2 regions of the Jeotgalicoccus sp. S0W5 genome follow, and region 1 is predicted to be linked to the other one. Evidence: riboswitches for the same ligand, from Rfam matches in the RefSeq annotation. Region 1 holds a riboswitch; the other holds the start of a gene.

Evidence for each region. Region 1 has a riboswitch for thiamine pyrophosphate ahead of EYB29_RS01680 (3-oxoacyl-ACP reductase). Riboswitches for the same ligand answer to the same signal wherever they lie in the genome.
Region 2: it holds a riboswitch for thiamine pyrophosphate, as region 1 does, so the genes downstream of both, tenA (thiaminase II) here and EYB29_RS01680 (3-oxoacyl-ACP reductase) in region 1, are expected to answer to the same signal.

Annotation. Positions count from the first base shown of each region.
Region 1 covers NZ_SIRQ01000002.1:172,342-176,561, forward strand. Annotated here, with positions in the region: gene EYB29_RS01660 (HesA/MoeB/ThiF family protein) at 1-42, opposite strand, end outside; gene EYB29_RS01665 (thiazole synthase) at 42-809, opposite strand; gene thiS (sulfur carrier protein ThiS) at 811-1,011, opposite strand; gene EYB29_RS01675 (thiamine phosphate synthase) at 1,107-1,595, opposite strand; TPP riboswitch at 1,768-1,877, opposite strand; TPP riboswitch at 2,112-2,214, shown strand; gene EYB29_RS01680 (3-oxoacyl-ACP reductase) at 2,320-3,069, shown strand; gene EYB29_RS01685 (NtaA/DmoA family FMN-dependent monooxygenase) at 3,082-4,220, shown strand, end outside.
Region 2 covers NZ_SIRQ01000004.1:106,431-110,650, forward strand. Annotated here, with positions in the region: gene EYB29_RS07000 (metallophosphoesterase) at 1-554, opposite strand, end outside; gene EYB29_RS07005 (hypothetical protein) at 680-880, opposite strand; gene tenA (thiaminase II) at 1,048-1,710, opposite strand; TPP riboswitch at 1,791-1,889, opposite strand; gene EYB29_RS07015 (hypothetical protein) at 2,092-2,613, opposite strand; tRNA gene EYB29_RS07020 (tRNA-Thr) at 2,715-2,785, opposite strand; gene EYB29_RS07025 (sugar phosphate isomerase/epimerase family protein) at 2,882-3,676, opposite strand; gene EYB29_RS07030 (ABC transporter ATP-binding protein) at 3,676-4,220, opposite strand, start outside.

The DNA.
Region 1 (4,220 bases):
TCCAAATTCATTAAACTTCATTTGTCTGTCGTATCTCTCCATTAAAGAAACTCCAGTCCTTCAGCAGGACTTGAGGCCTGTGCAGAATACCTAACCGGAATACGTCCTGCATCATAACCCAGTACCCCTGCATCAATTGAAAGCTTCATCGCTTCTGCCATTTTAACCGGGTCTTTGGCATTCGATACAGCGGTGTTTAATAATACCGCATCTGCACCCAGCTCCATAGCATAGCACGCATCTTTGGGTGAACCGATTCCTGCATCCACAATAACAGGGATGCTGGATTGTTCTACAATATATCTTAAATTCAATGGATTATTAATACCGCGTCCCGTACCTATAGGAGAAGCGAGCGGCATGATTGCATGAACACCAAGTCTTTCGAGTCTTTTTGCAAGCACGACATCGTTTGAAATATATGGACAGACTGTATAACCTTTGTCCAGCAGTATTTGACACGCTTCGTATGTCGCAATTGGGTCAGGCAGTAATGTCTTATCATCACCAATAACCTCAACTTTAATCATGTCACAGACACCCGCATGTCTTGCGATTTCTGCGATGCGTACAGTTTCTTCCACTGTTTTCGCCCCTGCTGTATTCGGAAATGTCGTGTATTTTCTTAAATCAATATTTGCCAGCGGGTTGGGCAGGTCTTTATCAAATAAGTTCATACGTCTGACAGCGAAAGTCAGCACTTCTGTACCTGACGCTTCAATTGCAGCGGCCTGTATTTTCTCATCTGAGAACTTTCCAGTACCTAAAAATAGCCTTGAGTTAAATTTTAAATCTCCAATTTCTAACATATTATCCGCCTCCTACAAATTCTAATAATTCAAGTCGATCATTATTTTTCACTGCTTGTTGTTTAAATACAATTTTTTTTATCAATTCCCCATTGTGTTCCACTACAATACGATTATCATCTACATCCAGGTGGTCCAGCAGGGTAGCTATGGTAATATCCTTTTCAAAATAATGGAGTTCTCCGTTGACGGTGCACTGCATATTGTTTCATCCTTTCAAATGAGAGTTTTTTAAGTACTGCGACAGCTGGGAAATATATTAACCAAGTTATAGTGTCTAAGCAATGGAGCATTTACTTACATCAAATTTAATATTTGCCATTCTTCTTTTAATCTGGTGATTTGATTGGGTGATGCATCCATAAATGCAGAAATTGCCGAGATACCACTGAAACCTGCCGGTAATTGATTGATAGTTGTTAAATTGATACCGCCAAGTGCAACGACCGGAATTTCATAAGAAAGTGCATCACGTACTTCTTGATGTGTACGCGGCGGCAAAGATTTCTTTGAACTCGATTCAAATATATGCCCGTATAATACAAAGTCGAGATGATTGTCCTGTGCTTTCTTGACAGATTCAGATGAATGAGCAGACATGCTGACTGAAATATCCGGATGTTCTTTTTTATACGTTAATGCAGTTGGATCGTTTTCTCTAAAGTGGATGGCAGTTAAACGAAAAGATTCCAGCAATTTAGTCGAAGTGTGAATGATGATTTTTTCTTTAGGGAAACCTGATTGAATAAGCTGACAAAGGAAAGATGATAACTCGTTGTCGGACATGGGTGTACGAAGTAAAAGATAATCGATACAGGATGAAATCGTATTGAAATGAACAATGTCCTTGGAAATTAATATCTTAAAATGTGTAATTGCAATAAGCATTATGTCACCCCTTAATATAAAAAAGCGCTGTTTTTCTATATAGAAAAACAGCGCAAGTATGCATCAACACATATTACTTTCGCCACTTTCCTACGCCAGTATGAACTGTATCAGGTTCCCGGAATCCCAAAGTCTACACTTTAATCTCAGCCTTTTTCAAAGACACTTCCAGTGGTCTTAACTATTTAATTTTCCAATCAATAACTTCAAGTTACTCTAAAAAGTTAAATATTGCAAATAAAATTATATTTTAATTATACTGATAACTATCTTTTAACATTTACTCAATCATATAAGAACTAGATAGCAGTACAGTTACAGAATTGAATTTGAATTGTGTTTGTTCCTATTCACATAATTTGTGATTTACTTGACGTATCTTCGTAAAGTAATACAATGATGTTAAATAGAATAGATTCGCACTAGGGGCGTTTTTATAAACTGAGATGAGGGTAACCTCAGACCCTTTGAACCTGATCCAGTTAAAACTGGCGTAGGAAAGTGTTACATCGATACAGTTGTATATCTATGTCTTTGCGGGCATATAATTTACTCTCGGTACGTAACTTTCCTATGAAGGCTGCGTATTTTTTTATTCTAAAAAATTATAGGAGTGATTTATTTGACAAGGACAGTTTTAGTAACGGGAAGTGGAAGAGGACTTGGTAGCTATATCGTAAAAGCACTAAGTGAAAAAGGTTTTAATGTCATAATTAACTACAACAACAGTAAAGAAGAATCAGAGAAGTTAAAAAACGAAATTGGAGCACAAGCCATTGCGATTCAAGCGGACATTACAGACCGTGAAGCAGTTGAGCAGTTAGTTAAAAAAGGAACTGAACATTTCGGACAGATTGATGTTGTTGTAAACAATGCACTCGTTAACTTTAAATTTGATCCAACCGCTCAAAAATCATTCAAAGATTTGACTTATAAAGATTACGAGCAACAGTTAGACGGGACACTAAAAGCTGCATTCAACGTATCACAAAGTGTAATACCACAGTTTTTAGAACGTAAAGACGGTGCAATTATTAGTATTGGAACTAATCTATATCAAAATCCTGTAGTACCATATCACGAGTACACCACTGCAAAAGCTGCTTTAATTGGGTTCACCAGAAACGTTGCAGCAGAACTTGGACAGTATGGTATCCGAGCAAATGTTGTTTCTGGCGGTTTACTGAAAACAACAGACGCAAGTGCAGTCACAACACCAGAAGTATTTGATTTAATCGCACAGTCCACACCATTGAGAAAAGTAACAACCCCACAAGACGTTGCTAATATGGTTGTTTATCTTTGTTCTGAGGCAGCAGATGGGGTTACAGGGCAAAACATCACGGTAGACGGCGGACTTACTATGAACTAGGCGGTATATATTATGAATAATTCTAAACAGTTAAATATAGGAATTTTATTGTATGGTGTGGGTCACCATCAGGCAGCATGGTTAGAAGACGATTCGAGTGTCAATGAATTCACGACAATTGAATATTATGAAAATCTGGCAAAAATTGCAGAACGCGGAAAATTTGATGCCGTATTTTTCGCAGATTCACAAGCCTTCCCCGCAGATAGTCCAACTGAATTACCAGCGAGTTATTTTGACCCAATGATTGCATTAACTGCTATGAGTAAAGTCACAGATAACGTTGGACTTGTTTCAACTATTTCAAGTACATTTAATAACCCATTTACCACAGCAAGACAGTTACTCACACTGCAACACATAACAAAAGGACGCATGGGATGGAATCTGGTGACTTCAATGACCGACCGCGAAGCACAAAACCACAGTATACCTGAATTGCCTGAGAGAGCCGTTCGTTATAAGAAAGCGGATGAATTTGCTGAAGTCATGAATAAATTATTTGAATCGTGGTCAATTGAAAGCTACAAGCCAGATAAAGAAAATAACACAATTACTAAAAATAAGAATATTCAGCCATTCAATCACAATGGTGAAAACTTCCAAGTTAAAGGTCCGCTAACTTTACCTTTAAGAAAAGAGGGTAAACCAGTGGCTATGCAAGCCGGGGCTTCAAAAGAAGGTGTTGCACTGGCTGCGAAATATGCTGATGCTGTCTATTCAGTTTCTTGGAATTTAAGACAAGCAAATATTTATCGTGAAAAATTAAATCAAGCCATAAAAGAAAGCCGTCGTCCAGACAACTATATCAAAGTATTTCCGGGACTAGTGACTTACGTGGGTAAAACAAGAGAAGAAGCGCAAGAAAAGAAAGCAAAATTAGACAACCTACTTCCAATTGATACTGCACTTAATCAGCTCGAATTCTTTATTCAGCAAGATACAAAATCATGGAAACTCGACGAAAAAGTACCAAAATTGCCGCCAGTCGAAGAATTCAAAGGACCTGTTGGACGTTATCAAACTGTTTTAGAAATTATAGAAGACAGAAATCCCACAGTCAGAGAACTACTCGGTTATCTCAACGCTGGAGGTGGACATTTAACACTCATTGGCACGCCTGAAGAAATTGTCGATGAATTAGAAAGATG
Region 2 (4,220 bases), on a different contig from region 1:
TGGGTCATTAAAATAATTTTCTTATCCTTTATCATTTCCAAATCATGTGCAGCTTTTTCTGCAAATTCTAAAGATATCTCTGGATCGCTTTTTCCCCAATCTACACGTACTAAATCTTGCCATGTTCCACCGTAATAACTGCGTTCTTCTAGACGTGATTTAGAAAAGCGGTCACTTGCGTAAGTATAGTCGTACCAAGCGGCATTCATAACGATTGCCCAGCCGTTACCTAGATCTACAGGTTCGCCTTCTTTATAATACTTCGTGCTTTTGAAGAATTGATGTATCTCCTGTGTCGTCTTATCATCTCCTGATTGATTCCAAAAATCATGGTTGCCTGGCACAAAGTAAATCACAACGCCTGTCATTTGTTCCAGTGCCTGCATGAAACGATAAGACCGCATATGATCATTTGAAATATCGCCCGCTATCAACAACACATCGAGTGATTGACGATTCACCTCATTTGCCAAGGTTAAGGTAAAATCCTTCTGTTGTAGTTTTTCATCATTGTATCGATCAATATGCAAATCAGAAATCACACCAATTTTCATACTTCTTTTCGCTCCTGTAATATGTCGAATTATATATATTATATATGATACCCTTACAAAATTTTAATAATTCGCATCAAGAAAAAAAGCCACCGGTTTTTACCAGCGGCCGATATTCAAATGTTCTATTCACCTTCGTCATCTGATTCAGTATCTTCTGACTCTGTATCTTCTGATTCTGTGCCTTCAGTCTCTGTTTCAGTTCCTTCTGTACCAGATTCTTCTGTTTCTGTACCTTCCTCTGTACCTTCTTCTTCAGAACCGCCTCCGCATGCAGCAAGTGCCAATACGCCTACTAATGATGTAACAGTTAAGAGTTTCTTCATAATAAATTCCCTCTCCTTAAAGTAGTATAGGTTTTCAGACTGAATCGTGATGTTAGTCCTAGCTTACCCCAAAGAAATTATGGAATACACATGTTTTACAGACCCTTAACAATTTAGAAAACTTATGATCTTTTATAACTGCATTTCAGCTAAATCTGCACCTCAAACTAGACATCCCAAGTCTCCCTGTTCTCACACATATCCCAGAACATATACTCGTACTTACTCGTCTTTACAACAATATCTTCCAAGACCTTCAGCTCACGTTCAGGCTTCCCTTCGGCCAAGCGATTCATAAGTTTCATAGCATTATTATTTAAGGCAGTAAACTCCGCATCAGAATACATATCTACCCATTCTTTGTATGGATTCTTATCATGGTTATACTGCTCTTTTAAATGACTGCCAATAAAATTATAAGACCAAGCACAAGTTAATAAACATGCAGCTACAACAGCAGCATCTCCGCGCTGAGCATGATTTAGCATATAAGATGTATAAGCCGTATTCACAGCTGATGCTTCTGTCTCCAACAATTCATCCTCAGATATACCAAAGCGTTTTGAAAAAGATCGGTGTAAATCCATCTCCCCGAACAAAGTCCCATGTAATAACTCTGTAAACAAGTTCATCGTCTCTAGATCTGGTGCCTTCTCTGCACCAATCGCCATTAAACGAGAATACTCCACAAGATAGACGTAATCCTGCTTTAACCAGTGCTGAAACTTCTCATTATCAAGCGAGCCATCCCCTAAACCTTTAACAAAAGGATGTTCCAAATAAGAAGACCAAATCCCTTCCACACGCGTCCATAAACGTTCAGTAAACATTAAAACTCCCCTTCCGACCAGACAAGATAAAAACCCGAACCTGTTGAGAGGTCCGAGTCCATTAGAAAGGTGTCGCCAAAATTTATCGACACAGACTTCCCTAACGCAGGTCCTAACCTACAGGTTCAAAGGGTCGATTGTTCATCTCTCAGCACAAAAGTGCACCCCTAGTCTTTATTATTTAATTTGTAGGTGAGCAAAAAGGCAAAACTTAACACCCAAAAGTTTTTGAGGGAAACTCCATCGAAAGAGATAATCATCACTATGATTGTCCATCAGTCGTTTGATTCGAATTCTTAAATCGTAACAGATAAATAAAACGTAAATTGTAATCCATCAAATTCTCGATTTAAAATAGGTCTCTTTCTACCAATACATGACTTATATGCTTGTTAGTGTGACGTCAATCGTTTCAGTACTGTTAAATTTATCGATTAAGATTGATTTTTTGTTAACGAGTGTTTCAAGTTCTGACAGATATTCTTTGATCTCATCTTCATTGATGATACCCTCTTCAACAATACCTACCCCAGATATAGTCTTAACACGTTCACGACCATAGCCAAAAGTAATATTGTTCTTTATATTGTTGATGATACCACGTTCAATTTTCAATGACTCTAAGGCACTAGATGCGGTTATTTCAGTGCCGTCAAGAACCACTGTAGCTGTAGAATTTTTGTGGTGAATTGCTGTTTTTAAAGTTACTAAATCATTTCTCAATTGCTTTACTTTAGCTAGTGATTCATTAACTTTAGAAAGCTTATCTGCATGATCAATTTTTTCATTGTTAACCGAAATAGGCACTCGGTACTCTGTACTGAATTTCTCATATTCATTAGCGAGTTCGGTTCTAAGATTACTTACAGTAAAAATTGCTTCTTGTAGAGTGACTGTTGTCATCATAACCTCCAAATTTCATTCTTTATTTAACATTATCGATTAGTACAATCTTTTGCAAATAATTAAACAAAAAAACCAACTCTTGTAGAGTTGGTTGAAACAGCCGACAACGAGAATCGAACTCGTATTGCAGCCTTACCATGGCTGTGTTCTACCATTAAACTATGTCGGCATAAGTAATCAATACACTTTACTATAGTATAAATGGCAAATTATTTCTAGTCTATTTATAAGAAAATAAGAGAACACAGCATGTTGTTTAAAAGTCTTACTTAAAAGTTTTATATAAGAAGTCCAAATCTTCTTTTATTGCACTTATATCATTACCAAGATCATAGTTATATTCAAGAACTAAGTCCGCTTCTGGTGTATACATATTATACAATTTAACAAAGTCTTCAAAATCTAATGAACCATCATGAATTCTATTATGATCATCTCTCCCTTCAACATTATTATGCAAGTGATAATGCGTAATTTGCTCCTTTAAAGAAGAAATAATATTTTCAAGACTCCAGTTATTAGCATTAACGTGGCCAATATCGATAAGTAGATTATTTCCCTCTTCTTTACACATACTTATAAATTCTTCTTCATCAAATAGTACATTATTTTTAGCATAGACCCCTGCATTTTCAACGAGGATTTCAACATCAGATTCTTTACAAATGTCATCCAATTCATGAAGATTTTTTTGACTTTCAACTATTGATGAAGCTTTATTCTCATCAGTAATTTTTTTGTTATTATGATGAAAAACAAGATGCTTGATATTTAAGTCTTCACAGATTTCTAAGGTTTGTTCAATCTGGTCTATGGCATATTTATAAGCATCTGTACCTTTCTCTGCACTATGCTCCACCTTAAAATACGGACCATGCATGGACAAGGGTCTGTCTTTGATTAGCGATTTAATTTCGGCTAATTCATCTTTAAATCTTTTATCTTCAAAATTCGGGAACAGTTCAAGTCCAAAATCGAATGTATCATAATCAACTAGTAATTCTTTTAGTGGCTTAAAGCCAGTAGTAATAAATGCGTTTGTACTAAGTAAAATATTCATTATAAATCCTCCATCAAATATTTATAGTTTGTTTCTGTTTCTTTATCAAAGAAGTGAACATGTTCTCGATTAACGATAACCGACACCTCGTCTTGATTAATGATTGTGTTAGACATTACAATAATTTCTGTTGCACCAATTTGAATGGTGTGAGCGACCTCTGCTCCAAAATTTTCTCTAAAAATGACTTTCCCTTTGATGTCCCCATCATCATTTTCACTAATCTTCATATTTTCCGGTCTAATACCGAGATATACTTTCTTACCTTCTAATTCTTTGCCCACTCCATTGATACTACTAATATCTATGGATTGTTCATCGAAACAGAACTGCTTATCTTTAACAAAACCATCAAGAATATTCATTGGTGGTGAACCAATGAACTGAGCTGTAAACAAGTTCCTTGGTTGATGATAGACGTTATAAGGCGTATCTACCATCTGAACTTCACCCTTATTTAAAACGACGATACGATCTCCAAGTGCCATCGCTTCAACTTGGTCATGAGTCACATAGACAAAAGTCTGTTTAAATTCTTCATGAA